DNA from 2 places in the Absiella sp. AM09-50 genome. Region 2 is predicted to be linked to the other one. Evidence: a T-box and tRNA genes for the amino acid it is inferred to sense, from the RefSeq annotation. Region 2 holds a T-box; the other holds one or more tRNA genes.
What was found. The T-box of region 2 lies ahead of serS (serine--tRNA ligase). A T-box ahead of a tRNA ligase gene usually reads a tRNA of that ligase, here a tRNA-Ser.

Region 1: it encodes a tRNA-Ser, which carries the amino acid that the T-box ahead of serS (serine--tRNA ligase) is inferred to sense. The anticodon was not compared.

Annotation. Positions count from the first base shown of each region.
Region 1 is NZ_QVFI01000002.1:232,418-248,507, reverse strand. Features, by position in the region: gene DW114_RS03675 (ABC1 kinase family protein) at 1-600, opposite strand, end outside; gene DW114_RS03670 (phasin family protein) at 560-907, opposite strand; tRNA gene DW114_RS03665 (tRNA-His) at 1,561-1,636, shown strand; tRNA gene DW114_RS03660 (tRNA-Ser) at 1,759-1,846, shown strand; gene DW114_RS03655 (DegV family protein) at 2,012-2,851, shown strand; gene DW114_RS03650 (PHP domain-containing protein) at 2,864-3,619, shown strand; gene DW114_RS03645 (HAMP domain-containing histidine kinase) at 3,654-4,259, opposite strand; gene DW114_RS03640 (SPOR domain-containing protein) at 4,437-4,841, shown strand; gene radC (RadC family protein) at 4,838-5,515, shown strand; gene mreC (rod shape-determining protein MreC) at 5,565-6,395, shown strand; gene DW114_RS03625 (rod shape-determining protein MreD) at 6,395-6,952, shown strand; gene DW114_RS03620 (hypothetical protein) at 6,925-7,533, shown strand; gene minD (septum site-determining protein MinD) at 7,470-8,246, shown strand; gene DW114_RS03610 (AI-2E family transporter) at 8,303-9,394, shown strand; gene DW114_RS03605 (peptidoglycan DD-metalloendopeptidase family protein) at 9,460-10,032, shown strand; gene DW114_RS03600 (site-2 protease family protein) at 10,013-10,759, shown strand; gene DW114_RS03595 (metal ABC transporter substrate-binding protein) at 10,813-11,772, shown strand; gene polA (DNA polymerase I) at 11,866-14,451, shown strand; gene mutM (DNA-formamidopyrimidine glycosylase) at 14,451-15,278, shown strand; gene coaE (dephospho-CoA kinase) at 15,275-15,856, shown strand; gene DW114_RS03575 (DnaD domain protein) at 15,868-16,090, shown strand, end outside.
Region 2 is NZ_QVFI01000003.1:134,343-150,432, forward strand. Features, by position in the region: gene mutL (DNA mismatch repair endonuclease MutL) at 1-1,187, opposite strand, end outside; gene mutS (DNA mismatch repair protein MutS) at 1,205-3,736, opposite strand; gene DW114_RS04485 (FtsW/RodA/SpoVE family cell cycle protein) at 3,967-5,184, shown strand; gene DW114_RS04490 (NAD kinase) at 5,210-5,983, opposite strand; gene DW114_RS04495 (CYTH domain-containing protein) at 6,044-6,589, shown strand; gene DW114_RS04500 (DUF1294 domain-containing protein) at 6,586-6,846, shown strand; gene DW114_RS04505 (hypothetical protein) at 6,836-7,765, opposite strand; gene recR (recombination mediator RecR) at 7,838-8,431, opposite strand; gene DW114_RS04515 (YbaB/EbfC family nucleoid-associated protein) at 8,431-8,736, opposite strand; gene dnaX (DNA polymerase III subunit gamma/tau) at 8,741-10,540, opposite strand; gene tadA (tRNA adenosine(34) deaminase TadA) at 10,769-11,242, opposite strand; RNA gene ffs (signal recognition particle sRNA small type) at 11,257-11,354, opposite strand; gene serS (serine--tRNA ligase) at 12,527-13,813, opposite strand; T-box leader at 13,853-14,061, opposite strand; gene gyrA (DNA gyrase subunit A) at 14,070-16,090, opposite strand, start outside.

The DNA of each region.
Region 1 (16,090 bases), on a different contig from region 2:
CGCAAAATGCGCTTCATTTAAGAAATCCATTTCCTGTTTTGCGGTATACCAGAATTCATCCAATACGATATTTAAGTCAACAACACTGCCCAGCACTTCATTCAAACGCAATATCTTTACAGCACGACGTACCAAAGAGATATCACGTTCCATCATCTGATAGATATGAGGACGCTGTATTTTTGCGACAATGGATCTGCCATCTTTTAATGTTGCTTTATGTACTTGTGCGATAGAAGCACTCCCAAGCGGCTTTGGATCCATCTGTGGAAATATCTCAGCACGACTAACCCCATATTCTGCCTCTATCACCTGTTCAACAACAGAGAAGGGCATAGGGGCAACATTATCGCGCAATTTGACTAATTCCTTACAATAACGTTCACTGAACATATCCTGTCTACTGGACATGATCTGACCAATCTTTACAAACGTCGGTCCCAGATCTTCTAATATTTCTCTAAACTTTACAGGATCAATGCCCTGTGTTAAATGATGTTTTTTTAAAATACCAATGATTTGGGCAAGCCGTTTTTTACTGCTCAGGGTGCTGTTTTGATTATTCGCCATCCTGGCCAGGAGCAGATGGTTCTTCTTCATCCATTCCCTTTTCCAATTCTTCAATCTTCGCTTTCAGTTTCGCAAGGTCATCCTTGCTTACTTTTTCTAAGTCACGGCTGATTTCATCAGCATTTGCCGGTGTTCTCAGCTTTTCTTTAATGTTGTGTTTCAATTCTTCATTTAAGACTTTGCCTTGTTCAACCGTAATTTCACCTTTCTTTACCAGCTGATCAACAACCTCTTTGCTTTTTTCAGCCGTTGTTGCCGCAGCGCCGATACCTGCAAGAATGATTTTCTTCATTTCATCACCAAGATTATTCATGTGTGATTCCTCCTTTGTATATATATGTATATTTTATCACGAATCATCAAGAAAGTAATGTAAAAATACATTCTTTCACAAGTTAATCGCATCTCCTTAAAGAAAAAAACAGCTAAAATATGAATAACTGAAAAAAGTTTACTTTTATAAAGACAAATTTGTTTAATATGTGTATACGATATATACCAATTATGGCGTTATAACCCTTAAATGTTTACATTTGCATTAGTGAACATTATAAGGCAATAAAAGAATTGATTTAAAAGAAAGGACAAATGTTTATGAAATTATTCATATCATTTAGGAGAATCGCTTTAATTATATAATGCATTTTGCCATAATATGATGATAAACTAATAAGTTAAGATAATCTGGCTTACTACATGTCATTTGCCTTATAATGCGAGTGGGGATTATGTTATGAAAAAAAATAAGCATTTTAATAATGTTATTGTTCCTATCATCTTGTGATTTGAATAAAAAAAAGAATATTCAATGACGTAAACTTAAAGACATTTATAAGAATAGTGGTGTATCAAAAAGAGCACTTTTTGTATTGATTTTACTTTATCTCGGTGAATAGTAACAAATTTGTGCAAAAAAAATAAAAAAGTTTAAAAAAAGGGGTTTACAAAACGATGGGGATAGGTTATAATATGACTCGCTTACAACACATGGCGGATGTGGTGAAGTGGTTAACACAGCGGGTTGTGGTCCCGTCATGCGTGGGTTCGATCCCCATCGTCCGCCCCATATAAAAGTAAGCAACTGGCGTATGCCAGTTTTTTTATATATTGATGAAATATATAAAAAAATGATTGACAATTGCTTTAAAATCTGTAAAATTATAGAAGTGACTTGGATAAAGTAATTTTGGAGCGTTGGCCGAGCGGTTTAAGGCACCATCTTGGAAAGGTGGCGTAGTGAAAGCTACCGTGAGTTCGAATCTCATGCGCTCCGCCATAGGAAATCAAACGTCTATATACAGACGTTTTTTTGTTTTTATGCATGAGATGAGCAGGAAAGTCACTACGCGTTTAAAAACCGCATAAATGAATGGAAGTTCATCATTTACTTGGTTGTATTTATGATGAAAAATTGTTATAATTTCTAGTAAGGAGTGATTATATGAAAAACATCGCTTTACTATGTGATTCTAGCGCAGATATCACAAAACAAGAGGCAGAAGAACTAGATATCCATGTCATTCGTATGCCGATTACGATTAATGGAAAAGAATATATTGAAGAAGAAACGATATTCGATCAGGATATCATTGAAGCATTAAATAAAGAAGAACAAGTAAAAACAGCACAGCCAGTCATTGGCGATATTGTGAAAACCTGGGATCATCTGTTGGAAACTTATGATGAGGTTTTTTATCTGCCATTAAGCAAAGCTTTATCTGGTACATGTCATGTAGCGATTGGACTTGCGAAACAATACAATGGACGTGTAACTGTTGTGGATAGTGAATATGCCTGCTATCCAATCGTAAAACAATTACTGGCAGCAAGAGCTATGTTTGAAAAAGGCTATGATTGTGCAACCGTGAAAAAGAAACTGGAGGAAGAAACCAATATGTTTGCGATTCTGATTCCAGAAACCTTGACTGCTTTAAAAAATGGGGGAAGAATATCCCCAGCAGCAGCTGCATTAGCAGGCTTGTTGAAGATTCAGCCACTTTTGAAAGTAGATCATGGCGCAATTGATTTGGTTGATAAAGTACGTACGCTGAAGAAAGCATATAAAGAAGGTATTCGTGTTGTTACAGAGGGCATTAATCCTGAAGAATATGACTGGATGATCATTGATGCCTATAATCGTTCCATGAGTGATGAATTAAAAGAAATGCTGGAAGAAGCAACCGGACAGCCTGTGGAACAGCATGTGTTCAAAGCAGTTATCATGTCCCATACAGGACCTGGTACGATTGGTTTTGGCAGAATCAAGAAATTGAAATATTAAGAGGTTATGAACATGATAGATGCACATGTGGCGCTTCCACAGCCATTTACTTATGAAGCATTAAAAGCATATATTGATGTGGCAGTTTCTAAAGGACTGGATGGAATCGTGATTTTAGAGCCTACTTATAAATTTCGTGAATTGAAATCCATGTATCGTGAGGTATGTGCAACATATCCTTATCAAAAGACATGGTTTCAAAAGGTGAATACAGCTTCATTAAAAGAGTATCAGGATTTTATCACAGAAATGCGAAAAAAAGAATTTCCTATTGATGTGAAATTTGGATTAGAAGCATGTTACTTCACACAGCATGAAAGCTATATTGCTGGTATTAAAGAAGCGTTTGATTATGATGTGTTTATTGGACGCATTCATTTTCTTGATAATATCGCCTTTGACTGGCCAAAGCATTCTCGTGAAATGATGTGGGATAAATATAACGCAGGTTATTTGTATCGTCGTTATTATGAAATGATGAATGCAATGCTGACATCCCATCTATTCGATGGTATTGCCGGTTTTGATAATATCAAGCTGATGAATGTGAAATGCCCTTTTAAGATGGATCATACATATCATAAAATGGCAACGTTGTTAGCGAAAAATCATATTTATGTAGAAGATGATGCCAGCATTGATTATCGCTTTCATCATGTGGATAAAGGTTTAAGCAAAGCGTTTCTTGCCATGTGTGAACAGCAGGGTGTAGAAGTCAAACGTGTAAGTCATGCAAGAAGTGCAGAAGAAGTTGGAAAATTTGAATAAGAAAAAATGTGCGAAAACAATTAATTTCGCACATTTATTTTGCTATATTTTGGATAGATTGTGTATTTTGCAGCAAGGCATCCGTTAATGCAGTATTGTTGTCACTTACCTTCCAATCGCCATGCTCTTTTACTAAGTCAACAGTGACATGAATTGTTTTATCTTTAGAAGCTTTTGCCATATTGTCAAATAAAACGGTTAAGATTTGTTTCTGAATTTCTTTATCATCTACATCACTTTTTTTACTTAATTCATCAGCTTTTTTGGCAGCTTCCTTCATACCTTTATCCATAACGGCTGAAAAATCATACATGGTCAGTGTAACTTCTACACTGGCTTTATCCTCATCAATGGTTTCTTTTTCTTCCTTATGAGAGAAATCAAGCATCATATCATATACTTTTTTCTGCAGCTGTTGATCGACATCTTCCATATAATCTTCATCACGTAGTTCAAGAGCGGTGGCATCATAATCTTTCCATGTACTGTTGGCTGCGATTTTCGTATTGTCACGATCATGATAGCCATCCAGGAATTCTTTGACGGTTTCTGTTGGTGTAATACTGTTTGATGTACATCCCTGCAAGGTGACTGGCATCAGTACCAAACCAGCGATTGCCAATAATTTTTTTATATTCACGAGTCTTTTACCTCCATTTTTTCTTTATTTTATCATTAATTTAAAAAAATTCAAAATTTTTTAGGAATTTCACATCAAAAAAACGTATGTATATATATGAGGAGGTGTTTTATCCTTTCTTGTCGAATCAGGTATGCCCATTGCTTCAATTACATAAATTGATATGGGAGGTGTACGATGAATCAGAAACGTATGATTATTATTTCAGCACTTGTTTTCTCTATATTGTTTACTGGATTTTATTATCTATTGTTTTCTTATACCACACAAAATGAGGATATCCTACATAAGACATTATATATGAACCAGGTAGGTTTATATAAACAAGAGGATACCTTAAAGAAAATGCAGAAAAAATTAAAAGACCAGGGTATTGTTTCCTATACGTGGAAACAAAAAGATGTAACAGCAATCGTCTGTTATATTTCCACCAATATCGATGATACCAAAAATGGCCAGGATAAATTAAAATCTCTAGGGATTAATTATATTCAGAAAACAGCTGATATCGAAAGCAATGAAGTGGCAAAACTGATCGATGAAAAGAAATACCAGGAGGTACTGGAAAGGATCGCGGAATGAAAGTAAAAGATATGAATAAGGAACAACGTCCCAGAGAACATGCATTACAGGATGGTATTGAGGCACTTAACAACCGGGAGCTTGTGGCAATATTATTACGAAGTGGCAGTAAGACGCGCTCAGCACTAGAAGTCGCTGATGAAGTACTAGCAAAAATGGAACATTTAGGAGAGTTAGGTGTAGCACAATTAAATGATTTGATGGAAATTGATGGGATTGCACAGGCGAAAGCATTGGAGCTACAGGCAGCTTTTGAACTTGGCAGACGCATTGCTTTTGATAAAGTCAAACAGATGCATTGTATTAATAGTCCCAAGGATATTGTGGACTGGTTGAATCAGCAAATCGGTTTTATGAAACAGGAGCATTTTCTGGTACTCTTTTTGAATCATCATAACCAGATTGTTAGTTATCGTACGATGTTTAAAGGTTCTATGACATCAGCAAGTGTACATCCAAGAGAAATCTATAAAGAAGCTTTGGCCAGTGGCTGTGCAAAGATCATCTGTGTGCATAATCATCCTTCTGGAAATGTAGAACCCAGTGAAGCTGATATCTTATTGACAGAAGCTATTGATGCCTGCGGGAAGATGACGTGTATTCCTTTGGTGGATCATATCATTGTAGGAAAAAATTCTTATACAAGTTTGCGACAAAAGCAATTAATTGATTGAACTATTTTCGATTAGCCTTTATAATAATAGCAGTAAAGTTGGTGATAGCATGTCAAAATTAAATCGATTACAAAAAATACTGCTGGGATTGATCGCAGTATTTCTAATACTAGGTGTGATTCTGCGCAGTATGAGTGGTAGTCTGAGTGGAAATCTTGCATATGATGGTGTCAGTATGCTGAAATATGGATTGATTGATCAGCCACTTCAAACATTAAAAGGATGGATGAAAGATTTTTCTGATTTATGGGCGGTCAAGGATGAAAATGACAACTATAAATATCTGATCAGCACCATGCCAAGTATACAGGCACAAAATGATGAACTGATAAGAGAAAATACGGAATTAAAAGAACTGCTAGATTTACAAAAAGATGAAACTGCATATAAATTAACATATGCGAAAGTAAAAAGTCGTGATCAGGCATACTGGAACAATCAGTTAACAATCAATAAAGGTAAAAAAGATGGTATCAAAGAAGGAATGGCAGTAAGAACCGCAAAAGGCTTAATCGGCAAGATTTCTGAAGTTAGTGAGTATTCCAGCACTGTGAAGCTTTTGACGAGTGAAGATAAACAAAACAATGTCATTATTAAGGTAAGCATTTCAGATAAAGAAGCCGTGGATGGTGTTTTACAAAGCTATGATGCAAGTAAAGGACGATACGTGGTTCAATTGTTTGATACATCAGATAAGATCAAGCAGGGACAACAGGTCATCTCCAGTGGAAAAGGGGAAGGATATCCAGGGGGTATCTTTATTGGTACCGTGGACACTGTGCAGGCTTTGAATAATCAGACAGGACAGACTGTTTATGTAAAACCAGTGGATGATTTCCAAAGTTTTGAAACGGTTGCTGTTGTGACAGGTGAGAAATAATGTTGACGCATGCAGTATTTGTATTCATCTGTTTTATACTGGATGAAATATTGATGGTATTGTTTCCTGGCAGTTATCTGTTGAATGATTTGTTGTTTATCGCAAACCTTGGCTTTTGCGCCATGATTCTGACAATTCGTAAATTTGATTTCTTAGACTCTGTATTATTTGCTGTTTTATGGGGGATGTATTATGACTTCTTCTGCGCAAATACATTCTTGGTATATGCCATTGTCTATGGTATTGTCGCATGTTTATTGCGTTTATGGAGTAAACATATGACAGAAACATTAATTGAATCCTTAGTATTATGTATTGTGACAATTTTCGCCAAAGATCTTTTGGTATACTTTTATATGTATTTCCAAAGAGTGACAGCACTTACGTTTCTGGAATGGGCAGAACGCTTTGAATTGTTAACGCTGTTAGCGAATGCAATTCTGGTTATGATCATCGTTTTCCTAATGAGAATCAAAGATGATTATCTGTTTATGAAAGAAAAACGGATAAGAAGGAGCGAAAAGGTCGAATGGTTCAGATTAAAATCAAAGGATTAAAAGATGGCTTGCATCTGTTTGCACAATTTGATGATGAAACAATATTTTTAAAAGAATTAGAGAAAAGACTCAAAGCAATTTCAATGTATGGAAAAGCGATTGAGGCTTTTTTTCATATACCCGATGTCTGTGATGATACCTTATTATCATTATTTGCCATCTGTGAAAATAATCATATACTGATTAAAGGATTTGATGAAATAGTTGAGCGAAAACAACAAATCAAAGAAGCAACTTTGTACAATGGGCAAATCATCACATTAACAGAAGATACCTTATGGATAGGGGATATGCGAAAAGGTGCCTATGTGCATGCTATGGGAAATTTATATGTGATTGGACATGTGGAGGCAGTGATTGATCTTTGGCATAAAGAAGATGTACTTGTGGCCTCCTCTATTACTTCCAAGGTGCGCATTTGTGATAGTGCATTTCAAAATGTGACAAGTTTCGCACCCATAAAAGCTTACTATAACAGGGAAAAAGTATTACTGAAAGCAGTAAAAGGAGGAGCTTTATGGGAGAAATCATTGCCGTTGCATCAGGAAAAGGCGGGGTTGGAAAAAGCAGTATCGTATTGAATCTTGGTGAAATGCTGGGAAACATGGATAAGAAAGTATGTTTGATTGATATGGATCTGGGATTAAAAAATCTGGATTATATGATGGGACTTGAAAATCGGGTATTATACGATTTAAAAGATGTCATGGAAGGGCATTGCTCCTTACGGAAAGCGATGCTGCAGGATAAGTATTGTAGAAATGTTTATCTGATTCCTGCCTGTAAAAGTGTTCAGATTCATGATTTTTCAAAGGAACAGTTGAAATTGATTGTAGAGGAGTTGGCAGGACAGTTTGATTATGTGTTCTTAGATGCCCCAGCAGGTATTGAAAAAGGTTTTGCATGTTCCATGTATTGTGTTGATCAAGTCATTGTTGTGACGACACTGGATGTGACAGCGTTACAGGATGCTGATCGCATCATCGGTATTTTGATGCAGGAGGGAAAAGAAGAAATATCCTTTCTTGTGAATCGTTATTCACCCAAAGCCATAGAAAAAAAGATTGCGATTCCTTTAGAAGATGCGAAACGCTGGCTGGCGGTTGAATTTTTAGGATATGTATTTGAAGATGAAGAAATGCGAAGAGCAGGGAATATTGGAAAGCCAGCAGTTATCAAACGCAATCAGCCTGTTTATGAATGTTTTATGGCAATTGCAAAACGCTTACAGGGCGAATATGTAAATCTGCCAAAGCTTCATAAGGAAAGCTTTCTTTCAAAACTGTTTGGCTGACTGGTTTTTTTCATGCCAGTATGTTAAAATAAACCAGAAAGAAAGCTGGTGAATGGATGTTTAAGAAACTACTACAAAAATTTGACGACCATTGTTCCTTATACGTACTGTTAAAAATCATTGGTGTTCTGATGATTCTTTATCTGTTGATACGTACGCAAAGCGTATGGGGAAGCTGGGCTTCGATGCTTGTTTCTATCATGACTCCGTTTGTGACTGGCTTTGTGATTGCGTATATCATGAGCCCGCTGGTGGAATTTTTGAAAAAGAAAGGGATACCGAAAAACTTTTCAATATTAGCCATCTGGGTCTTATTGATCATATTAATTATCGTATTGATCGTGATGCTGATACCAGCACTGTATACAAAAGTGAATTCCTTTATTATGAGTATTATAGAAGGGGTACAGTGGATCAGTAATAAAATCAAAGAAGTTGGAAACTTTAAAGATTTTTCGGTTGTGAATTCTATTCAGGATAGTATTATCAAACTATTGGAGGGCTATGATGACTGGCTGCCACAGCTGCTTGGCAATCTGCCAAACTGGATGACGATGGTATTGGATTACTTAACGAATATCCTGTTTACGATCATTATCGCAATTTATATGATGTTTGATTTTAAACGTATTAAGAACTACATAAAAAAAGGCATTCGTTTCTTCTTCCCTCATTGTGATCATTATCTTACCAAGATGGATGAGGATGTGTATGTATATATCAAATCTTTGATTATACTGGTATTTATCCGATTGATTGAATATTGCGCATTTTATTTTCTGGTGGGACATCCCGACTGGCTGATTATTGGTATCATATCTGCCCTTGGTACGATTGTTCCATATATTGGTGGAACGATTGCCAATGCCATTGGTTTATTGACAGGGTTGACCCTTCCAACACCAAATCTGATTGCGTTATTGATTGGTATTTTGATTTTAAGTAACGTGGATAACTATGTCATTTCCCCCATCGTACATGAAAAACGAAGCTCACTTGGACCATTGCTTACAATCTTTGTGATATTTGCGGGTGGTGTGATTTATGGACCAATTGGCATCATGTTGTCCGTACCGGTTACGATAATGATCAAAACAGGAATGGTAATTTATAAACAGGAACATAAAGACGATATTGAGAATCCTTAAGAACAGGCTGCCTGTTCTTTTTTTTCGTATACAGGCATATGTTGTAGTAACGAGGAGGGAAGCTTGTGGATGATCTGCATAAAGTGAGAAGAAGAATTGCCCAGCGAAGAATTGGATTTGAAGAAGAGGAACATAGGAAGGGTCCGCATATATTTCGCTTTTTATATCATACAGTGATGTTGATGATGTTTGTATGTGTGGCGGTGTTAGCGTTATTATTGAATGAGAAATTACATCTGGTTGAAATGCCTGCATTTATGAAAGAACTACATTTAGAAGAGCTGTCATCATGGTTGCCGTTAGAAGATTTTCTTGAGTTGAAAGATCAAAGTGTCAGCTCGCCTGTTTCTTATACCAAAGTGAAAGAAGATACGTATCGTAACGATACCAATACGGTGAATAACCTGTATGATGGTGTGGTATTGCATATTCAGAAAATGGAAAATCAGGATGTTAGTATCGTGATGAAACAGGATAATGGAGTTGTGACCACATATGAAGGGGTAAAAGATGTCAGTGTCAAAGAAAATGAACGTATCTTAAAAGATAAGGTGTTAGGGACTTATCAAGATCAAATCATGATCAGCTTTATGAAAGATAATCGCAAGCTGGATATGCATGAAGCTACGCAAGATTAAGGTTTCCTGGTTATGGATACCTTTTCTTTTCTTGTGTGCATGGCTGCCGGTTTATAAAATACTGTGTTTTATCTTTTTGATCATGAGCATGCATGAAGGCGCACATGTATTCATCGCATATCTGTTTCATTATCCCATACGAAAAATCATTATATATCCATTTGGCCTATGTGCCATCATAGAATCCATTGGCTATCGAAGTGGCTTAAAGGATCTTTGTGTCCTTATCGCAGGCCCTCTAACACACCTTTTTGAACCGGTATTATTATATCTTTTTGTAGGTACCCATATCATTTCCTATACCTTTTACGAGTATTTATGTCTGATGAATGCTTCGATACTGGTTTTTAATATGCTGCCAATTTATCCTTTGGATGGTGGACGGATATTAGAGTTATGTTTACAGCTTTTCTTTCGTTATGAAACAGCTGCCCGCTTATTGCATGTGCTATCAATCATATGGCTGTTGATGTTAGGATACTTTCAGATACTACATGGCATCAGTGCCATGATGGTGATTGTCTTATTGGTTATGGAAAACATCATGGCATACTACACCATCAGATATCGTAAATTGGTATTCTATCGCTATCGCAGAAGGCATCCTGTTTCTTATCCAGTACGCATGAATAAAGGACATGATTTATATCGCTTTTCCTATAATGTGATGTATGTGCATGGCGCATGGATGGAGGAGGAAAAATGGCTATCGATTTTTCGATTATGAGTAGGCGCATGAAAAAAATTATGATATAATTTAAAACAAGGAGGATGAAAGTTATGAAAAAACTTCAATCTTTTCTTGTCATCATGTTATGTGCGTTATTTCTTAGCGGATGCAGTGAAGAACACCCAAAGGTTGCCACAACCATTTATCCATTAACTTATCTTGTGGATCGTATCGCAGGCAATTATGTAGAGGTGGAAAATATCAGTACAGATACATTGGTACAACGTGCACAACTGAAAGAAGATTATAAAAAAACATTAAAAAACAGCGATATTTTGTTTTATATTGGTGGATTAGAACCATATATGGATATCTATTATGATGATATCCGTTCCACAAAAGTAAATATGGTCAATCTGGAAACAAAGAGTGCCGTATATAAATTTGAACGTTATACAACGACAACCATCAATGGTATTACCACAGGGGTGGAAGCACCTTATTATGATGGGGATGCGTTCAAAATGCTGGATTTATATGATTCCGACCCAATGCTTTGGATGGATCCAGTCGCTATGACTTCTATGGCACATGATATTTGTACATCTTTGAGTAACCAATATCCGGAATATAAAAAAATATTTCAGTCTAATTATAAAAAACTGGAAGTAGATCTGGCACGTTTGGATGCGGATTATCAAAAGATACCGGAAGAACATATGCAGATTTCTTTTGTGTCCATGACGCCAAGTTTCGGCATTTGGCAGAAATCCTATGGTGTCAATGTATATCCTGTATGTTTAAGTAAATATGGGGCATTGCCTACCAAAGATCAGTTAGAAGCAATCAAGAGCCGTATTCGTGCAGATAAAGTACGTTATATGGTGCTGGAACAAAATTTACCAGAAGACATGGCCAAGTTACAGCAGCAGCTGATTGATGAATTAGGATTAACACCTATTAATATGAGCAATCTGTCTAGTATCAGTGAATCAGATCAGAAAGCTACCAAAGATTATCTTACAATTATGTATGAAAATTTGAAAATGCTGGAAAATATGGCTTCATAAAGGTCGCAAGACCTTTTCTTTTTGATTTATGTGTAAAGTACGCGTGATTTATTGAAAACTGTGGTAAAATAAAGTACAAATGGAGGTTATTTTATGAAAAATCTATTATTAATTGACGGAAATTCCATGTTGTTTCGTGCTTACTATGCGACATTATATGGAAGAATGATGAAAACCAGCAATGGGATCCCTACCAATGCGGTATATGGTTTTATCACCATGATCAATAAAGCACTGGATATGGTAAAACCAGATGCAGTATTTGTGGCATGGGATGCTGGAAAACCAACCTTCCGTCATGAAACATATACAGAATATAAAGGGACAAGAAAACAACTGGATCAGGAATTGATCGTACAGTTTCCAATTGCCCGTGAATACTTAGATAGTTATGGTATCACTCGCTATGAATGTGAAGGCATTGAGGCAGATGATATCATAGGCTCACTTGCGAAAAAATATCCGGATGTAAATATCCATATCCTTTCCAGTGATCGTGACTTATTACAGCTGATTGATCCTACCACAGATGTTTATCTGATGAAAAAAGGAATCACGGAAATGGAAGTCATGAACGAAGAAAAATTAATGGAAACCATGGGCATTAAGCCATGTCAGATCATTGATCTAAAAGCGTTGATGGGAGATAGTGCAGATAATATTCCAGGTGTTAAGGGAATTGGTGAAAAAACAGCATTAAAACTGTTGAATGAATATGAAACAGTAGATAATGTATATGAACACATTGATGAAATTAAAGGCAAGCTGAAAGAAAAACTGGTAACCGATAAAGAAAAAGCATTTTTATCAAAATATCTTGCGACAATCAAAACGGATGCGGATATTCCATTTACCATCGATGAAATCGCAATGCCACAACCAGGCGATACCTTGCATGATTTTTATGTAAAATATGAAATGAACAGCTTTGCGAAAGCTACTATGAATACCGATAAAGTAGAAAAACATAGTACACGGGAAGTTGTACATATCATTAGTAAAGATTTATTATGCGATGATTCCGTTGTCTATGCGGATGTCGACAATGAAGCCTATTATGATGCACAATTATATGGCTTCGCCATTGGAAATGAAACGAAAAACGAATACATCACCTTATCGGATGCTTTACAAGATGAAGCTTTCTTACAATATATCAAAGAAGATAATCATATGGCGGTCTATGATGCAAAGAATTTCTATCATACCTGTCATAAAAATAATATCCCATGTGGCAATATTGCATTTGATATCATGATTGCGGCATTCTTAGTAGATGGAACGATTTCAGATTATGATAAGCTGCAGGAGAAATATAACTTTGATCGCAGTATTCGTAAAGAAGATGTATATGGCAAACGTGGCAAACCAAAACTGGTTGATGAGCAACAGCAACAAAACTATGCGCTGATGCAGGTAGATGATCTATCAGATCTGATTAAGCCGTTAAAAGATGAATTGAATAAAATGGAAATGATGGATCTGTTTATGAATATTGAAATGCCATTAACACGTGTGTTATATGCGATGGAAAAAGAAGGCGTTTATACAAGTTTGCAAACATTAGATGAAATCGCTGCGGCAACCGCAAAGAAAATTGATGATTTAAGCAGACAGATTTATGAAATGGCAGGTATGGAATTTAATATCAATTCCCCAAAACAGCTGGCAGTCATCTTATATGATGAATTAGGCTTAAAAGCCGGCAAGAAACGCAGTACTGCCGCAGATGTATTAGAGAAACTGATTCATGTACATCCTATCATTCCATTACTGCTGGAGCATCGGAAATATCAGAAAATTTATAGTACCTATGCAGTTGGATTGAGTAAACATATCCAAAGCGATGGAAAAATCCATACGATTTTTAATCAGATACAGACCCAGACAGGGCGTTTATCCAGTAGTGAACCAAATCTTCAAAACATCAGTGTTCGTGATGAAGAAGGCAAAGAAATACGTAAAGCATTTGTGGCCAGTCCCAACCATGTATTGTTAAGTGCGGACTATTCACAAATTGAATTAAGAATGTTAGCACATATGGCAAATGAGGAACAGATGATTGATGCCTTTAATCATGGTATTGATATTCATACCAAAACAGCCATGCAGATTTTTGATGTTGACCATGATGCGGTAACTTCCAACATGCGAAGAAGCGCAAAAACAGTTAATTTTGGTATCGTGTATGGACAAAGTGATTTCGGCTTAAGTGAACAGCTGGGTATATCCAGAAAAGAAGCACACAGCTTTATTGAAAAATACTTTGCGTCTTATCCAGCCATCAAAACCTTTATGGATGCGACAATTGCCTATTGTGAAGAAAATGGCTATGTAAAAACTATCTTTAATCGAAGAAGATATATTCCAGAAATCAGCGATAAGAATTATATGATGCGTGAATTTGGAAAACGCGCTGCCATGAATGCTCCTATCCAGGGAAGTGCTGCTGATTTGATCAAGATGGCAATGATTTCTATTTATGACACCATGCAGAAACGGGGCGTGAAATCACGCATGATCTTACAGATTCATGATGAATTGATCTTTGATGTATGTGAGGATGAAATCGAATTAATGAAAGAACTGGTAGAAGATGGTATGCAGAATATCATGAAGCTGAAGGTTCCTTTGATTGCGGAAGCAAGCATAGGCAAGAACTGGTATGAGGCAAAATAATGCCAGAACTTCCTGAAGTAGAAACCGTTCTTCGTACCTTAGAGCATCAGTTGAATCATCCCGTTATTGAAAATGTAGAAGTCTATTGGACACGTATCATCGCCTATCCTGATGTTGATACTTTTATAAAACAAATCAAAGGCAGAAAAATACTGGCATATGAACGCTATGGAAAGTTTCTTATCTTTGATTTAGATGATATGGTATGGATCGTTCATTTGCGTATGGAAGGTAAATTCTATGTACAACGACCATCTGAGGCATACGATAAACATACGCATGTGATATTTACCTTAGATGATGGGCGGCAATTACGATATCATGATACACGTAAATTCGGCAGAATGTGGCTGTATCCTAAAACAGATGAGCAACGATATCCCTGTTTTGAGAAATTTGGCTATGATGTATTTGATGAACGATTAACCTCAGATTATCTGTATCACCGCCTGCATCATAAAAAAACAGCCTTAAAAGCTGTTTTGTTAGATCAAAGTATTATGTGTGGTATTGGTAATATCTATGCGGATGAAATATGTTTTGCGATGAAGATGCATCCAGAAACTATGATCAATCATTTGCGTAAAAAAGATTTTGAAGAATTGATCTATCAAACAAGAAGAATCATGAATGGTGCCATCCGTTCTGGTGGAACAACCATTCGTTCCTATACATCCTCCTTAGGGGTGGATGGAAGATTTCAGTTGAAACTGAAAGTACATGCGAAAAAAGGAGAAAAGTGCAGTGTCTGTGGCACGGAAATCAAAAAGATCCAAGTCGCACAGCGAGGAACGTGCTACTGTCCTGTATGTCAGAAAAGGAAATGAAAAAGATTGGATTAACAGGTGTGATGGGCGCTGGGAAATCCAGTGTAATCGAAATACTGAAAGAAGCAGATGTTACTGTATTAGATTGTGATGCCATCAACGCCGACTTATTAAAAAAAGGAAACAAAGGATATCAAAGACTGGTAGAAGTATTCTCTGATGATATTTTAAATGAACAAAAAGAATTAGATAAACAGAAAATGAGTGATCTGATATTCTCAGATCCGATAAAGAAAAAACAAGCAGAGGGTATTTTGCATCCTTTGATCAAAGAAGAAATCTCTAACTGTCTAGATACATTAAAAAATCAAAAGCTGGCAGTTGTAGAAGTACCATTACTATTTGAGGTACATTGGGAAAGCTTCTTTGATGAAATATGGGTTGTGGCAGCAGAACGTGATATCATCTTACAGCGCTTGATGATGTATCGCCATGTATCCCAAAAAGAGGCAATTAGACGATTAGATGCCCAGATGCCCCAGGAAGAAAAGATTAACAAAAGTGATGTCGTATTCTGGAATAATGGAGATAAAAAAGCTTTGAAACAGCAGATTCATGATATACTGAATAAAGAATAGAGGTGGTTTGGATGCTGATGAAGGAAGATAAATGCAAAATAGAAATCTGTGGGGAAATCAGCAATGAAACACTTGCATCATTTACCATGCTGTATGCCCCCCTTATCAAACAGGATGCAGTTACTCTGTATCAGACCCTGCTTGCCATCGGCACCCGCCATGCGAAAATAAAAAACCATTTGTTAATTGCCAATATCACTGGCTTAAGCATGGAAGTCATAGAAAAAAATAGAC
Region 2 (16,090 bases):
GGTTTTTCCTTTTTTATTTCCTTTGGTGCTGGAAGTGGGATATCCTCAATGATCGGTTCTGGGTTATTTTGTGGGTGAACAAAAGAATCATTGATATCATCATGAAGCTTCTTCACTGGTTCTTCTCGCTCATATGTGAAATCAAATTCTTGTATTTCTACTTTTTCTTTCTTTAATTCACTCTTCTTGACTTCAGGTACCTGTAACTGATTTTTCAATGCTTCACTGATGGTTTCATATACTAGCTTTTCTAGTTGCTTTTCCTTAGATAAACGAATTTCCCATTTGCTGGGATGGACATTGACATCCACTAACTGGGCATCCATTTCCATATTCATCACAACGATTGGATATCTTTCCTTAGGCAGATAATGGCTATAAGCATCCATAATTGCCTTTTGTAAGTGATAATTACGTATCATACGACCATTGATATACATCAACATATAATACTTTGTGGCACGATTAAATTGTGGCTGCATAGCATAACCACTGATTTTATAATCATTGTCACTGCCATCTAATTGGATAGCTGTTTTGGCAGTATCCCTACCATAGATTTGCATAAGCACTTCTAATAAAGAGCCATTACCACGTGTTTTAAATATCGTTCTGCCATCATGGGATAAATTAAAACCAATTTCCGGATGGGATAATGCGAATTTCTGAACAACATCACTGATCAGTGAAAATTCATATTGCGGACTTTTCAAGTGTTTGAAACGAGCAGGCGTCTTTTGAAAAAGATTCTTGACTTCAATCATTGTGCCACGTGGTGTTCCACATGGCTTTGCGCTCATCAATTTACCATAATTGATTTCTACTTCAGTAGAGTCTATGCCATTATTGGTACGCAGTAATACATGTGAAACAGAAGCGATAGATGGAAGTGCTTCTCCACGAAATCCCATGGTATGAATATTCCATAAATCATTGACTTCTTTCAGCTTGCTGGTCGCATGTCGCTCAAAAGCCAGTGTAGCGTCCTGGGCATCCATACCATCCCCATCGTCAATAATGGTTATGGTATCAATACCACCCTGCAGTATTTGAATTTCAACATTCTTTGCATGTGCATCGATACAGTTTTCTACTAATTCCTTTACGATACCCATTGGTCTTTCTACTACCTCACCGGCAGCAATCATATTGGATAAATGTTCATCCAGACGATTGATTTTTCCCATGCGGCCACCTCCTTATATTAATTTAATTGATTTTTTAATTCATATAAAAATTGCATTGCTTCCATTGGTGTCATTTTATTAACATCGACTGACGAAATTTTAGCGATTGTTTCGACATGTTTTGGATTTTCTTTTTCAATCACAACCGGTTCTTTTAAATCTTTTAATGTGTTAGGCTGTGTTTCCAGATTATCCAGAATTTGTTTTGCGCGATCTAAAACAGAGGAAGGCAAATGCGCTAATCTTGCGACATTGATACCATAAGATTTATCGGCTTTTCCATCCACAACACGATATAAGAATGTAACATGTTCATCTTCTTCATGTACATCCACATGTACATTATGGATAGAAGGATTCTTATCTTCCATATCCGTCAATTCATGATAATGAGTTGAAAATAACGTTTTTGCTTTAATATTGCGTTCAATGTATTCAATCATTGCCTGTGCCAGTGCCATACCATCATAAGTAGAAGTACCTCGCCCTATTTCATCAAATAAAATCAATGAATTTTCTGTTGCATTTTTCAAGGCATTATTTGCTTCAATCATTTCTACCATGAATGTTGATTGCCCACTCATGATATCATCACTTGCGCCAATTCTGGTAAAGATTTGATCAAAGATTGGCATATCTGCTTTTCTTGCGGGCACAAAACAACCAATCTGTGCCATAATTACAAGCAATGCAGTCTGACGCATAAATGTAGATTTACCACCCATGTTTGGTCCTGTGATAATTAAAATATCATGATTCTCATCCATATCCAGATTATTAGAAACATAGCGTGTTGTTTTCATCATTTTATCAAGAATTGGATGACGTGCTTCTTCTAAATATATTTTATGTTCCGGATGGAATTTTGGTCTGGTATAACCATTTTCACTGCTGATTTCAGATAGTGAGAATAAGGCATCAATCGTAGACAATGCCGCAGATAAATCATGCAGTTTTGGTAAATATACTTTTATTCGATTCAATAGATCATTAAACAGCTCTGTTTCTAAGCGGATACTTCGTTCTTGTGCATGAACGATGGCATCTTCTTTTTCCTTTAATTCCTGTGTAACAAAACGTTCTGCATTGCTTAAGGTCTGTTTTCTAACATAGCCGAATTCTTCTTTAATAGAAGAAAGATTAGCTTTTGTGACTTCGATATAATAACCAAATACACGATTATATCCTATTTTCAAAGACTTCACGCCTGTACGTTCACGTTCTTTATTTTCAAGCTCCAGAATCCAGTCCTTGCCATGTTTTCCAATTTCACGAACACGGTCCAGTTCTTCATTATATCCATCCACAAAGACACCACCATCTTTTAATGTTAATGGTGGATTATCTACGATAGCGCCATTGATCATATCATATAATTCACTACATGGATCAATATCTTTAAATTCACTATAGCTTGCGCAATCTTTAAATACATCAAATATCATTGGTGCATGTTCCAGTGTTTTCACTAAACGCAAAATATCTCTTGCATTGGCGTTTCCATAAGCCACACGGGCACTTAAACGCTCCATATCATATACATAACCTAAATGTTCTTTCAATTCATCTTTTGTGATAAAATTATCGTTTAAATATTCAATAGCATCCAGACGTTTATTAATAGCGATTGGATCAACCAAAGGATATTCTATCCATTTTTTTAATAAACGAGAACCCATAGAGCTGCGACATTTATCTAAGAAGCTCCATAACGTCAAAGATTTGGAGTTATTACGGATACTCTGGGTTAATTCTAGGTTTTGTTTCGTGGAGAAATCCATCTGCAGGAATTCATTTTCATATACTATTTCCACCTGTTGCAGATGCGCCATATTACGTTTCTGTGTTTCTTCCAGATAATTCATTAAAATACCGAATGTATGATGGATACGAGCATCTTCTACCCTGCTTAATAAGTGCTGGTATTCTTCTTTGATCTCAATATTATTTTCATAAGATATCGTAATTGACTGGATATCTTCAATCATTTTAATAATCTTTTTATCAAATTTTTCCTCCACAACAACTTCTTTTACATTATTGCCCAGCAATACCTTTTGAATTGCCATAACCTGCTTATCAATTAACTGTGCACGCATTTCACCAGTTGTCATTTCACATAAAATTACTGCCAAACCAAATTGGTAATCATGAAGTGAAGCAATGTATACTGTATTCTTTTCATCACTTACTTCATCCATGATGGTTCCAGGAGTTACAATTTTGATAACATCACGCTTTACCAGTCCCTTGGCAAGTGCAGGATCTTCCAGCTGTTCTACAATTGCGACTTTATATCCCTTTTGTATCAAACGCTCTATGTATCCTTTTGCGGCATGATAAGGAATACCACACATTGGCACACGTTCCTCCACACCAGCATTTCTACCTGTTAAAACCAAATCAAGCTCCTGACTAGCGGTTTTCGCATCATCAAAAAACATTTCATAAAAATCTCCTAATCGATAAAATATAATTGCGTCTTTATGTTGTTCCTTCACTTCCAGATAATGTTTCATCATCGGTGTATAGCTAGGTTTTTTACTCATAGTATCAACTCCACTTCGATTATATATTATATCAAATTTTCACTTGTTTTTGTGAGGTTTTCGCTTGTTTATTTTACATGATCAAAATATCTTTTTTCTCCCTTTTTCAAAGGCTTTTCTTTCCTTTTGAAAAATCAGTCTAAATCTTAAGAAGTTTTACACGTAACCATCACATAACAGTTTTAAAACGTGTTATAATAAATACGCTTGAGAAAATGGAGTTGATGCCAATGAAGCTGGGATTATCGCGTGCAAAGAGCACCGATAAGTTTGATTATACATTGATGGGCATTATCATTGTGATGATGTTTACAAGTCTTACGGCTATTTATTCTGCATTTGGTATGTTAGGTACTGATGCTGGAATGAGTTACTTAATGAAACAAATTATGTGGTATGTATTTGGTTATATCGTAATTGGTGCGATGATGTATTTAGGAAATGATTCCCTGTATTCCTTTGCGAAGATTGGATACTGGATATTATTAGCGTTGCTGGCATTATTGCTGGTAGATAAAGTATTTTATCACTTTACTTTAAGAGATATTCCTTTTTTTCATACAGCGAATGGTGCGACATCCTGGTATATCTTTCCTGGAGTTGGGACCTTTCAGCCAAGTGAGTTTATAAAAATCGTATTAATTATTATCGTCGCAAATATTATAGATGAACATAACAAACAAAAAATCACGGAATCGTATGAACAGGATTTCAATATGATAATTGAAATTGCGAAATGGGCACTTCCACCTATGATTTTAATTCTATTACAGCCAGATACCGGTGTTGTATTGATTATTGTAATTGCCATCGGCGCTATGGTCATGTGTTCTGGTATTAAGCGTGAATGGATTATGATTATATTTGGATGTATTGCATTTGTACTTGCCTTATTCTTCTATATGTATTTCTTCCACTTTGACCTTTTAAATAAATTGATTGGTGGTGAAGGTGGTTATAAATTAGGGCGTATAACCAGTTGGCTAAATCCTGAATCGGATATCAACGGGAAAGGCCATCAGCTATATCTTTCACAGATGGTGATTGGCTCTGCAGGTTTAATGGGTCATGGCATGGGACAGGCGTATGTTACTTTACCTGAAGCACAAACCGATTTGATATTTGCTGTGATTGGTCAGACCTGGGGATTCATAGGAACTGTATTTGTCGTTGGTTTATGTTTATTCCTGGATTTACATATCTGTCATATCGCTTCCTTGTCGAAGAACATGATAGAAAAATATATGATTACCGGATTTCTAGGATTGTTGTTGTATCAGCAATTTCAAAATATTGGCATGCTGATTGGACTTCTTCCAATTACCGGTATCACATTACCACTCTTATCTTATGGTGGTTCCAGTATGTTATCTTACATGATTGTATTCGGTATTATTATGAATACCAGCCGTAAAGCAAAGAAATTATCAGACTACGTATATGAATAAGTCAGATCGAATGGATCTGACTTTTTTAATATAGATTTTTTAAACGTTTTAGATAACTATAATGACGATATCTTGCGAACTTTACCTTCTTATCTGTCATTTGACAAACAATGGTTTTAGTATTTTTTAATGGTGTATTCAAGTGGTCATAACACAAAATCGCCGTATCAAATGTATCTGCACGAAGTGTTACAATTCTATTTTCCATCATGATATATGGACTACCCAAAGAACGGTGTTTTGAATGTTGTATCGCTGTGATTTCTGCCAGCTGCATAACAGACAGACCACAATCAATCACTGCCCCACCAAGTCCCCGATTGTATGCAGTAGAGCCTGCCTGCGTTGATAAACATATTCCTGATCCACGACATGTTTCAAAAAACTCATCATCAATATAAACATCTACAGATTGTGATTTTATGACGTTTTCAATACGCATCTCATTTAACGCATAAATCGGTTCATCATGATCATCCAAGTCCATGCGTAATAAACCTGATTCATAAATATGTGGTTCTTTTTGAAGCATATCATGAAGGCACTCATCTAATTCGCTTTCTGTATAATCTGTGAAGAACCCTAAAGTGCCTGTATGGATCCCAATAAATTTTAAATCATTGATTCGATCAAGAAATTGATGAACACCATATAATAATGTTCCATCGCCTCCAACACAGATAATTAATTCTGCAGTTTTTTCATCTTCTATCCATCCAGCCCCTTGTAATGTCTTTCTGATTTTATCAGATACGATATGAGATTTTTCATCTACTTTTGAAACGATTGCATATTTCATCACAAATCACTTCCTTTTACATTGATAATATTGTACCATATAACCTAGGGTGATGAAAAGATGAATGAAAATTTAGAAATAGAATATAAGGTTTTATTAACAAAAGAGCAGTTTGAAAAACTTGTAAGTCAATATGATGATGTCAAGTTTATACGTCAAGTCAATACGTATTATGATACAAAGGATCTTCAGATTAGAAAGAACTATGGTTCTATACGTATCCGTGAAAAAGAAGGTCAGTTTATTTTTACTTTGAAGAAACATACAGAAGATGGTTTATTAGAGTTTGAAAAACTTGTGCCATCCAATGATATCTCTGCCTTTGATGATTCTGAAATCAAACAATTGTTTCAGGATATGAAAATTGATGAGCCGATTGTAAAGTTGACTTCTTTGACAACTGATCGTGCTGTGATTTTCAATGGTTTTGCGGAAATTTGTTTAGATCATAATTACTATAATGGTAAAGAAGATTATGAGATTGAATATGAATATAAAAAAGATCATGATGGCAAAAAGATGTTTCAAGATATTTTGGATATCATCAATGTTCAGTATGATCATAACTGTGTTTCAAAAAGCAAACGAGCTTTATTTGCGCTATGAATGAATTATTAATTATTTATAGTGTGTGGAATTGTTTTGTATTTTTTATATATGGATGGGATAAATATAAAGCGAAACATCACCAATATCGTATTTCAGAATTCACATTACTAAGTTATATGTTTTTCTTTGGAACTTTAGGTGCTATCCTGGGTATGTTATGTTTCCATCATAAGACAAAGAAAAGAAAGTTTCAGATTATGGCAGTATTTTCTGCAATTCTTCAACTTTCTCTATATTGGCTGGTTATACAATAGCCAGCTTTTCTTTATATTTAACATTTCCTATTTTTAATAATTTTCTTGTACTTTCATCAATTTCTCGATTGAATACTATAAACACTTCCATTTCCTCCGCAAATTCGCTCATTTTGATATAACTTTCATATAACATATAATGTCCGATACAATATTGTAGCTTCATATTAAAATCACTCACATTGATTAAACATGGGATATATATGGATATCATATCTTTTTGTACATCGATAAATTCTGTTTTACTTATCATTTTTTGATGATCCGTCATTATCGTTTTACAGTATTTTTGTATTCTTGTTTCTTCATAACGACTATACATATTTGTTTTTACTTTTTGACATATGTTTTGAATAAAATTAATTTGTGCGTCTTTAATAAATACCGATTCAGTTTCTTTATGAAATAAAGCTGACCACATATCTATACCTACATCATTTGCTAACTGAAGGATTTTACTAGTATTTTGAACATCTGTTTTATCAATATAAATATAACTTTCTATTTTGTTGGAAATTTCCATACCTATTTCACTTAAATAAACAGGTGCTTGAAAGAATGTTACTTCTTCCAATTGAAAACAACTTAGATATTCAGGTAGTTCATGCGTCTTTGTGATTTTTATAATTGCTTCTTCTAATGCTTCTTTGGTGGGATATCCATTCTTTGTGCCAAACCTAGCCCACATCTGAGAAAAAGTCAAGGTATATGTCTTTTCTAATTTTCCATAACCTAAGATACCTTTTTCTCGTTTTTCACCTTTTTCTGTGCCTTTTGCAAGAAAAAACAAGTAATCGCCTGGATTAAAATCACTGATTTTTTTCATAGTGCTGGGTTTCCAGAAATTAATGATTCGATTACCATTAAGCCGATGATATTCAATCATCTGATGATCTGTAATATAAGCGATAGATGACATAGTATCCCACCTTTTCTTTATCTATATTTTATCATGAATTGGCAAAGAAAAAATCGTGTATTCCACGATTTCTTACATTTTTTTACGACCTTCAATTGCTTTAATCAATGTTAACTCATCTGCATAATCTAAATGACCACCCATTGGCAAACCATGAGCGATTCTTGTAACTGTTACTGGATATTTTTCTAATAATTTAGATATATATAATGCAGTCGTTTCTCCTTCCACTGTAGGATTTGTCGCAAGGATGATTTCCTTTGTATCTTCATTGATTCTATCTAATAAGGAAGCAATATTAATATCATCAGGTAATATACCTTTTGATGTAGATATGACTCCGTTAAGTACATGATAAACACCTGTATACTCTCTTGTCTTTTCCATGGCGATAACATCTTTAGGACTCTGTACCACGCAGATAATAGAATCATCTCTTGTATGATCTTTACATATCTCACATTTTTCATCTTCCGCAAGATTGCCACATATCTGACAATGTTTTAAACTTCCCTCTTTGATGTGTGTTAAGCAATCGATGAACTCATTTATTTTATCTTCATCCCATTCCAATATTTGGAATGCGTATCGTTCTGCTGTTTTCAAACCTACACCTGGAAGGTTTCTTAAACATTCTACAAGCTTCTCAAATTGTTTAGGATACATTAGAAGCCTCCTGGCATTTTCACTCCACCAGTAATTGCATTCATTGTCTTTTCTTTATCTTCTACAGCTTGATTGAAAGCATCATTTAATGCTGCCTTTAACATTTCTTCTAAATCTTCTTTTCCATCTTTATCTAATAAAGTTTCATCTATTTGAATTGACTCAACCTGCATACCTTTAACTGCAACTTTTACAACTCCACCACCCATCGTAACTTCATATTCTTTTTCATTTAATTCACTTTCTACTTTTGCTAAATCTTTCTGCATCTTCTGTGCCTGTTTCAATAATGCTTGCATATTCATAATCTTATTCCTCCATCACTGTTATATTGTCTTTTCCAAATAAATCTAACACAATTTCTTCTTGTGTTTTTTCTCTTGTTTCTTCGTTATTGACGATGACACTTTCAACACGAATAGGATCTGGTAATGTGCCATTTACCATTCGCTCTTTAAATGCGCCTATAACCCTCTTATTCTGTTCAGCAGAAATTGCGAAAATCTTTTTCGATTTTTTCAATAACTCCTGTAAGAATGCACATAACTCATTATTGCTATCTAATTCATTTATTTGATTTGCCTCTGCCTGGTTATCAACAGCAAGTACGATATAGTTGCTGCCAGCACCAACGATTTTACCATGTTTTATCAAATTTGCAAACTTTGCCCATTTTAAATTAATTGTATATTCTTCAATGTGTTTAAAGTTCTCCAAATCACTTGCCTTCTCTGGTTTATTTGCACCAGCTAATAAACCTAAGATATACTCATCATCTATTGGCTGTGCTTTCTTATTCTCGTGATGTACTGGTGCTTTTATTGGCATAGGTTCTTCTTCAAAGAATGTTGGTTGTACTTCTTCCTCATATGGATCATCTTCTGGTACAAACAGCTGTGGCTTTGGTGCTTCCTGTTTTGGCACAAATGTTTCACGTGAAACATTTGTTTGTTGTTCCACAGCCTTTTCTGGTTGTTTTTGTATTACAGGCTGTTGTTGAATCTGCTGTACTTGTACCACCTGTTCAGTTGAAGCAGCTAGATCAAGCATTTTCAATAAACAAACCTCAAAATAAGAGCTAGCATTTGCAGCAGTTCTATACTTATCATATGTTTCCATCAATAAGCTAATCATATCAAACCGTTTCTTTATAGAAACTTTTTGAATAATACCTAAAGCTTCATCAGAATTCAATACATGAAGTAGCTTTGCTTCTTTCGTGTATTCAAAAATAATTGTTTCTTTTAATATTTCTATCAAATCGTTTGTTAATCTTTTGATATCAATTCCTTTATTAATCAGATAATCAATTTTATCCATTAACTCTAATGCTTTTTTATCGAATATTTGATCTAATAATTCTAGTTTTTCAGGTACTGTAGTAATACCATATATCTCATTGATATGATGTACTTCAATATTATCCTGTGCGTATGCAATACACTGATCAAGAATTGATAAAGCATCTCTTAATCCCCCATCAGCAAGCTGTGCTATAATGCGGATTACCTCATCCTCACATGTAATATGCTCTGCTTCTAAGATTGTATGCAATCGATTTATGATATCACTATCAGGTACTTTAGTAAAATCAAATCGCTGACACCTAGAAATGATTGTAGGTAATACTTTATGTGGCTCCGTAGTGGCCAGTATAAAGATAACATGTGCAGGTGGTTCTTCTATCGTTTTCAGCAAAGCATTAAATGCTCCAGCTGACATCATATGAACCTCATCAATAATATATACTTTATAACGCCCTTTTAATGGCGCATATTTTACTTTTTCAATCAGATTTCTTACTTCTTCAACACCGTTATTACTTGCCGCATCTATTTCAATAATATCTGGATGCGTACCATTTACTACAGCCTTGCAGTTTTCACATTCCCCACATGGTCTATGATCTTTGCTCTCGCAATTCACCATTTTAGCAAAAATTTTTGCAATTGAAGTTTTTCCAGTACCTCTAGGTCCACAGAATAAATATGCATGTGCAATCTTATTTTGTTCTACAGCATGTTGTAGTGTTTTTACAACATGTTCCTGTCCTGCAACTTCTTCAAAACTATTAGGACGATAGGTACGATATAGTGCTTTATATGCCATACTTCACCTGCTTTCTCTAGTGATTATTATACCATGGAATACAGCAATATTTAAGCTAAATTGAAAATGTTCTTATACGAAGAAATTATCTTTCTTCATAAAATAATAGAAGTTTTATATCTGCGGTATTCTTATTATATTTTCCATTGAACAACAAATTTCTAAAATATAAATATATCATTCTATTGAGGAAAAAATGATAAAAAAAAGCAAATAGTAGGATATTTATTAATCCTTGGTTATTTGCTTTTTCTTCTTTTCTCGTTTCTTTTTGAAAAAATCTTTTAGCAACTGTGCACATTCTTCTTCTAATATACCACCAGTTGTTTCTGGATAATGGTTAAATCCTTTATATTCATATAGTTTAATACAGCTCTCAATGCATCCACCTTTAGGATCTTTCGCACCATATATGACTTTGTTTATTCTTGACTGTAAAATAGCGCCAGTACACATGGAACATGGTTCTAATGTAACATATAATTCACAATCTTCTAATCGCCAACTGCCAACTTTTTTACAAGCTTTTTGAATTGCCATAATTTCTGCATGAGCAATAGATTGTTGTTTACTCTCTCTTAAGTTATATCCTCTTGCAATAATTTTATCATTTTTCACAATGACACAGCCAATAGGTACTTCATCTTTTTCTTCAGCTTTTTTTGCAAGTTTGATTGCTTCTCTCATATACTTTTCATTCATAGTTTTTACCTCAAAAATAAAAAAGTGCTACCACACATGACAGAGCCACCTTAAGGCTGCTTCGTTCCCGACCTGACCTAATTCAGTGTGTATCATTGTAGTAGCTTTTATATTATAACACAGATTAAGTAAAATTCAACCACTTTTTACAGATAATACATTCTGGCTATTTTATTGTTTCACGTGAAACAATTTTTCGTTTTTTTTGTTGCAACGAGATGTGTAGTTGTCTTACTTTTTATATTTCAATGCAAATCAAAAGAACACAAAATATATTATTAATTATATAAATATCCAATATTTATCAGTAAATTTATATTATAATATATTAAATATTTCAGCCTTGTTTTTTTTATTTTTTTATGCTTTTTTGATGTTTTTATTGTTTTCAAAATCACAAATGTTCAACTTTTCCATTAAGTTGAACAATTCATTAAATCAATAAAAGTTTTTTAGATCAACTCTATATTTAACAATAATTTTAAAAATTAAATTGATGATTTTCCAACATAATAAAATTTTGATTTATAATTAAATTACTCATATAAAAAGATCTATATAATTATAACATTTCAAATGATACCATATTTTTCTATAAGTATACTTTTGATTATTAGATTATCTTTTTTTATTCAAATTGAAATATGATAGAAAGATAAATGTTTTTTCTATCATAAACTAGAATATGAAAATTCTATAAAGATGATTGTATTCTATGGTTATGAAAAGTATAATTTATCGACTAATATCAAAAAAATTTTTGTACTTTTTCTTCATGTTAAAAAATCAATAATGTTATTTATAGAATTTTACTTATAATAGAATATCCACAGTATGTTCATTCATCAAAATCATAATACACTTAATTAATCGCTAATACTATTTCATGATTTTTTATTAATCCCAATAAATTTGTTTCACGTGAAACATTTACTTACTAGAATCTATTAAATTAAATAAGATAAATACTCATAAAAGTAAATTTCATTGCATATCACAAATGCCATTTATATATTATTAAATTTTAATTTATATTATAATAATAGTGTATTTTATAAATTAATATACGCATTATTTCAAGCCGTTATTTTGTCATAAAATCAAAGCACCAAAGAATTTCAGAAAAATATCAGCTATTTAACTCAATCAAAACACTTATCATTTTTTAAGATATATAAAATAGTTTTTTTAATCATTAAATGATTATATTAATTATGTTTCACGTGAAACTAAAAAAGAATCCTTTTTGTTTGAGTATCCAAACTTTAGGATTCTTTAAATAATTTATTTCTTAGGGACTAATTTTTCAGTGCCACCCATGTATGGTCTTAATACTTCTGGAATATTCACTGAGCCATCAGCGTTTAAGTTATTTTCCAAGAAAGCAATTAACATTCTAGGTGGAGCAACAACTGTATTATTTAATGTATGAGCGAAATATTTTCCATTCTCACCTTTTACACGAATACCAAGTCTTCTTGCCTGCGCATCAGTTAGATTAGAACAGCTACCAACTTCAAAGTATTTTTTCTGACGTGGACTCCAAGCCTCTACATCCACAGATTTACATTTCAGGTCTGCTAGGTCACCTGAACAGCATTCTAACGCTCTAACAGGGATATCTAAGCTTCTGAATAAATCTACTGTATTCATATACAGTTTTACAAACCATTCTGCACTTTCTTCTGGTTTACATACAACAATCATTTCCTGTTTTTCAAACTGGTGAATACGGTAAACACCACGTTCTTCAATACCGTGTGCACCTTTTTCTTTACGGAAACATGGAGAATAACTTGTATACGTATAAGGCAGCTTCTTTTCATCTAAGATCGTATCAATAAATTTACCGATCATAGAGTGTTCAGAAGTACCAATCAAGTATAAATCTTCACCTTCAATTTTATACATCATACCTTCCATTTCCGCAAAGCTCATAACACCAGTTACAACATCACTTCTAATCATAAATGGAGGAACAACATAAGTAAATCCTCTATTGATCATAAAATCTCTTGCGTAAGAGATAACAGCAGAATGAAGTCTTGCGATATCTCCCATTAAATAATAGAAACCATTACCAGCAACTTTTCTAGCACTGTCTAAGTCAATGCCTTCGAAGGCTTCCATAATTTCTGTGTGATAAGGAATTTCAAAATTAGGAACAACAGGTTCACCGAATTTTTCAAGTTCAACATTTTCACTATCATCTTTTCCAATAGGAACACTAGGATCAATCATATTAGGAATCTGCATCATGATCTGTTTGATTTCAGTACTTAATTCAGTTTCCTTTTCTTCTGTAGTTTTCATTTCATCAGCCATTGCCTGAACCTGAGCTTTTACCTGTTCAGCTTCTTCTTTTTTACCCTGACCCATCAATGCGCCGATTTGTTTACTTAATTTGTTACGCTGGTTTCTTAAATCATCACCTTTTTGTTTTAAGGCACGATTTTCCTTATCTAATTCGATGACTTTATCAACCAGTTCAATCTTGTGGTCCTGAAACTTTTTACGAATGTTTTCTTTCACAAGTTCAGGATTTTCGCGTAGAAACTTCATATCTAACATATTCTATACCTCCATATAAATAAAAAAGAGGTATTGTCCTAAAGGGACGATACCTCGTGTTGCCACCCTTTTTTATTTGATTCAAAGAATCAAATATCTCAAAGCGATAACGGTGCTACCGAAACAGATTACTTTATTCACCTGTTCACTCCAAGGTTGATTTCATAAATCTTCAGCGATAACTTACACCAACCGTTATCTCTCTATGCCTGAATGTATTTATTACTTATCCTTATCAACGTTTGTTTATTTTATATCATTCTTTGTTTTCATTGTCAATGACTTCTTGTTCGCTCACAGCAGTTTCGTTGTTTTCTACAACATTTTCTGTTGTTTCTGCTTCTTCCTCTGCTTCTGCCTCAACGATTGCGACTTTAGAAACAGATTCATCATCACCGACATGAATCAATAGAACACCTTGTGTATTACGACTGTAAACACCAATATTATCGACAGAAATACGGATAATAATACCAGCATTTGTGATAATCATGACATCTTCATCGCCATTTACTGCACGTACAGAAACCAGATTTCCTGTTTTCTCAGTGACATTGATTGTCTTAACACCTTTTGCGCCACGTGTTGTCAAACGATATTCACTAATTGGTGTACGTTTACCATAACCGTTTTCACTTACTGCCAATAGATGTGTACCATCACGATTGGTTGCTACACCAACAACGATGCTTCCATCTGTATTGAAGCCTTTGACACCACTTGCGGTTCTTCCCATAGGACGTGTATCATTTTCATTGAAACGCACTGCCTTGCCATTAGAACCAGCAATGATGATTTCATCATCCCCTGTTGTTTCTTTTACGCCCACAAGTTCATCACCATCACGTAAAGAAATAGCAATTTTACCATTTTGACGTATAGAATCAAATTCTTCCATTGGCGTACGTTTGATTAAACCATTCTTTGTGACAAAGAATAAATAGGCTGATTCTGATTCACGTTTCACAGGTACTAATGTACAAACTTTTTCTTCTTTATCTAGGTTCAAGAGATTCACGACTGGCAAACCTTTTGCGGTTCTTGAAGCATTTGGAATCTGATATCCCTTAATACGATATACTTTACCAATATTTGTGAACATCAATAGATAATCATGTGTAGACATTGTAATCAACATATCCACAACATCATCTTCATTGACTGCCATACCTTTGACACCACGACCACCACGATTTTGTGTACGATAAGTATCCGTTGGCATACGTTTGATGTATCCATTTGTCGTCATCGTGATAACAACATCTTCAACAGGAATTAAATCTTCATCCTGCATATCAAAGTCAGCTTCACTGATTTCTGTACGACGTTCATCACCAAAACGATTTTTTACTTCTGTTAATTCATCACGGATAATCTGAACAACTCTGGAATGATTTGCCAGGATATCTTTTAAATCCGCAATCTGAATCAATAATTCCTGATATTCATTTTCAATCTTATCACGTTCCAAACCTGTCAATCGGCGAAGCCTCATTTCAAGGATTGCATTGGCCTGAATTTCACTTAAATCAAAGCGTTCCATCAACTCTGTACGAGCGGTAGCTTCATTTGCTGAAGAACGGATAATATGTATAATTTCATCAATATGATCTAACGCAATACGTAAACCTTCTAAGATGTGTGCGCGATCTTCTGCTTTTTTCAATTCAAACTGCGTACGACGTATGGTGACGTCAATCTGATGGTCAATATAATGCTGCAACATCTCTTTTAAGCCCATTTGCTTAGGAGCACTCTGATTGCCTTTTGGCACCAGTGACAACATATTACATCCAAAAGATGTCTGTAAAGAAGTCAAACGGAACAGCTGATTTAATACAACATCGCTTTGTACATCTTTTCTTAATTCAATGACGATACGCACACCTTCACGGTTAGATTCATCGTTCAGATAGGTGATACCTTCAATTTGTTTATCTCTTACCAAATTGGCGATTTTTTCAATTAAATTTGCTTTATTTACCTGATAAGGAACTTCAGTAACGACAATACGGTGTTTACCGTTATCCATTTCCTCCACATGCGTTTTCGCACGTACAACAACGGTTCCTCTACCTGTTTCATAAGCCTGTTTAATGCCAGCTCTTCCTAGGATGATACCACCTGTTGGAAAGTCTGGTCCCTGAATATAATTTTCCATTAAATCCATCACTGTAATTTCTGGATTATCCATAATCGCAAGTGCCGCATCAATGGTTTCATTTAGGTTATGTGGTGGAATATTGGTTGCCATACCTACCGCAATACCAACTGCAC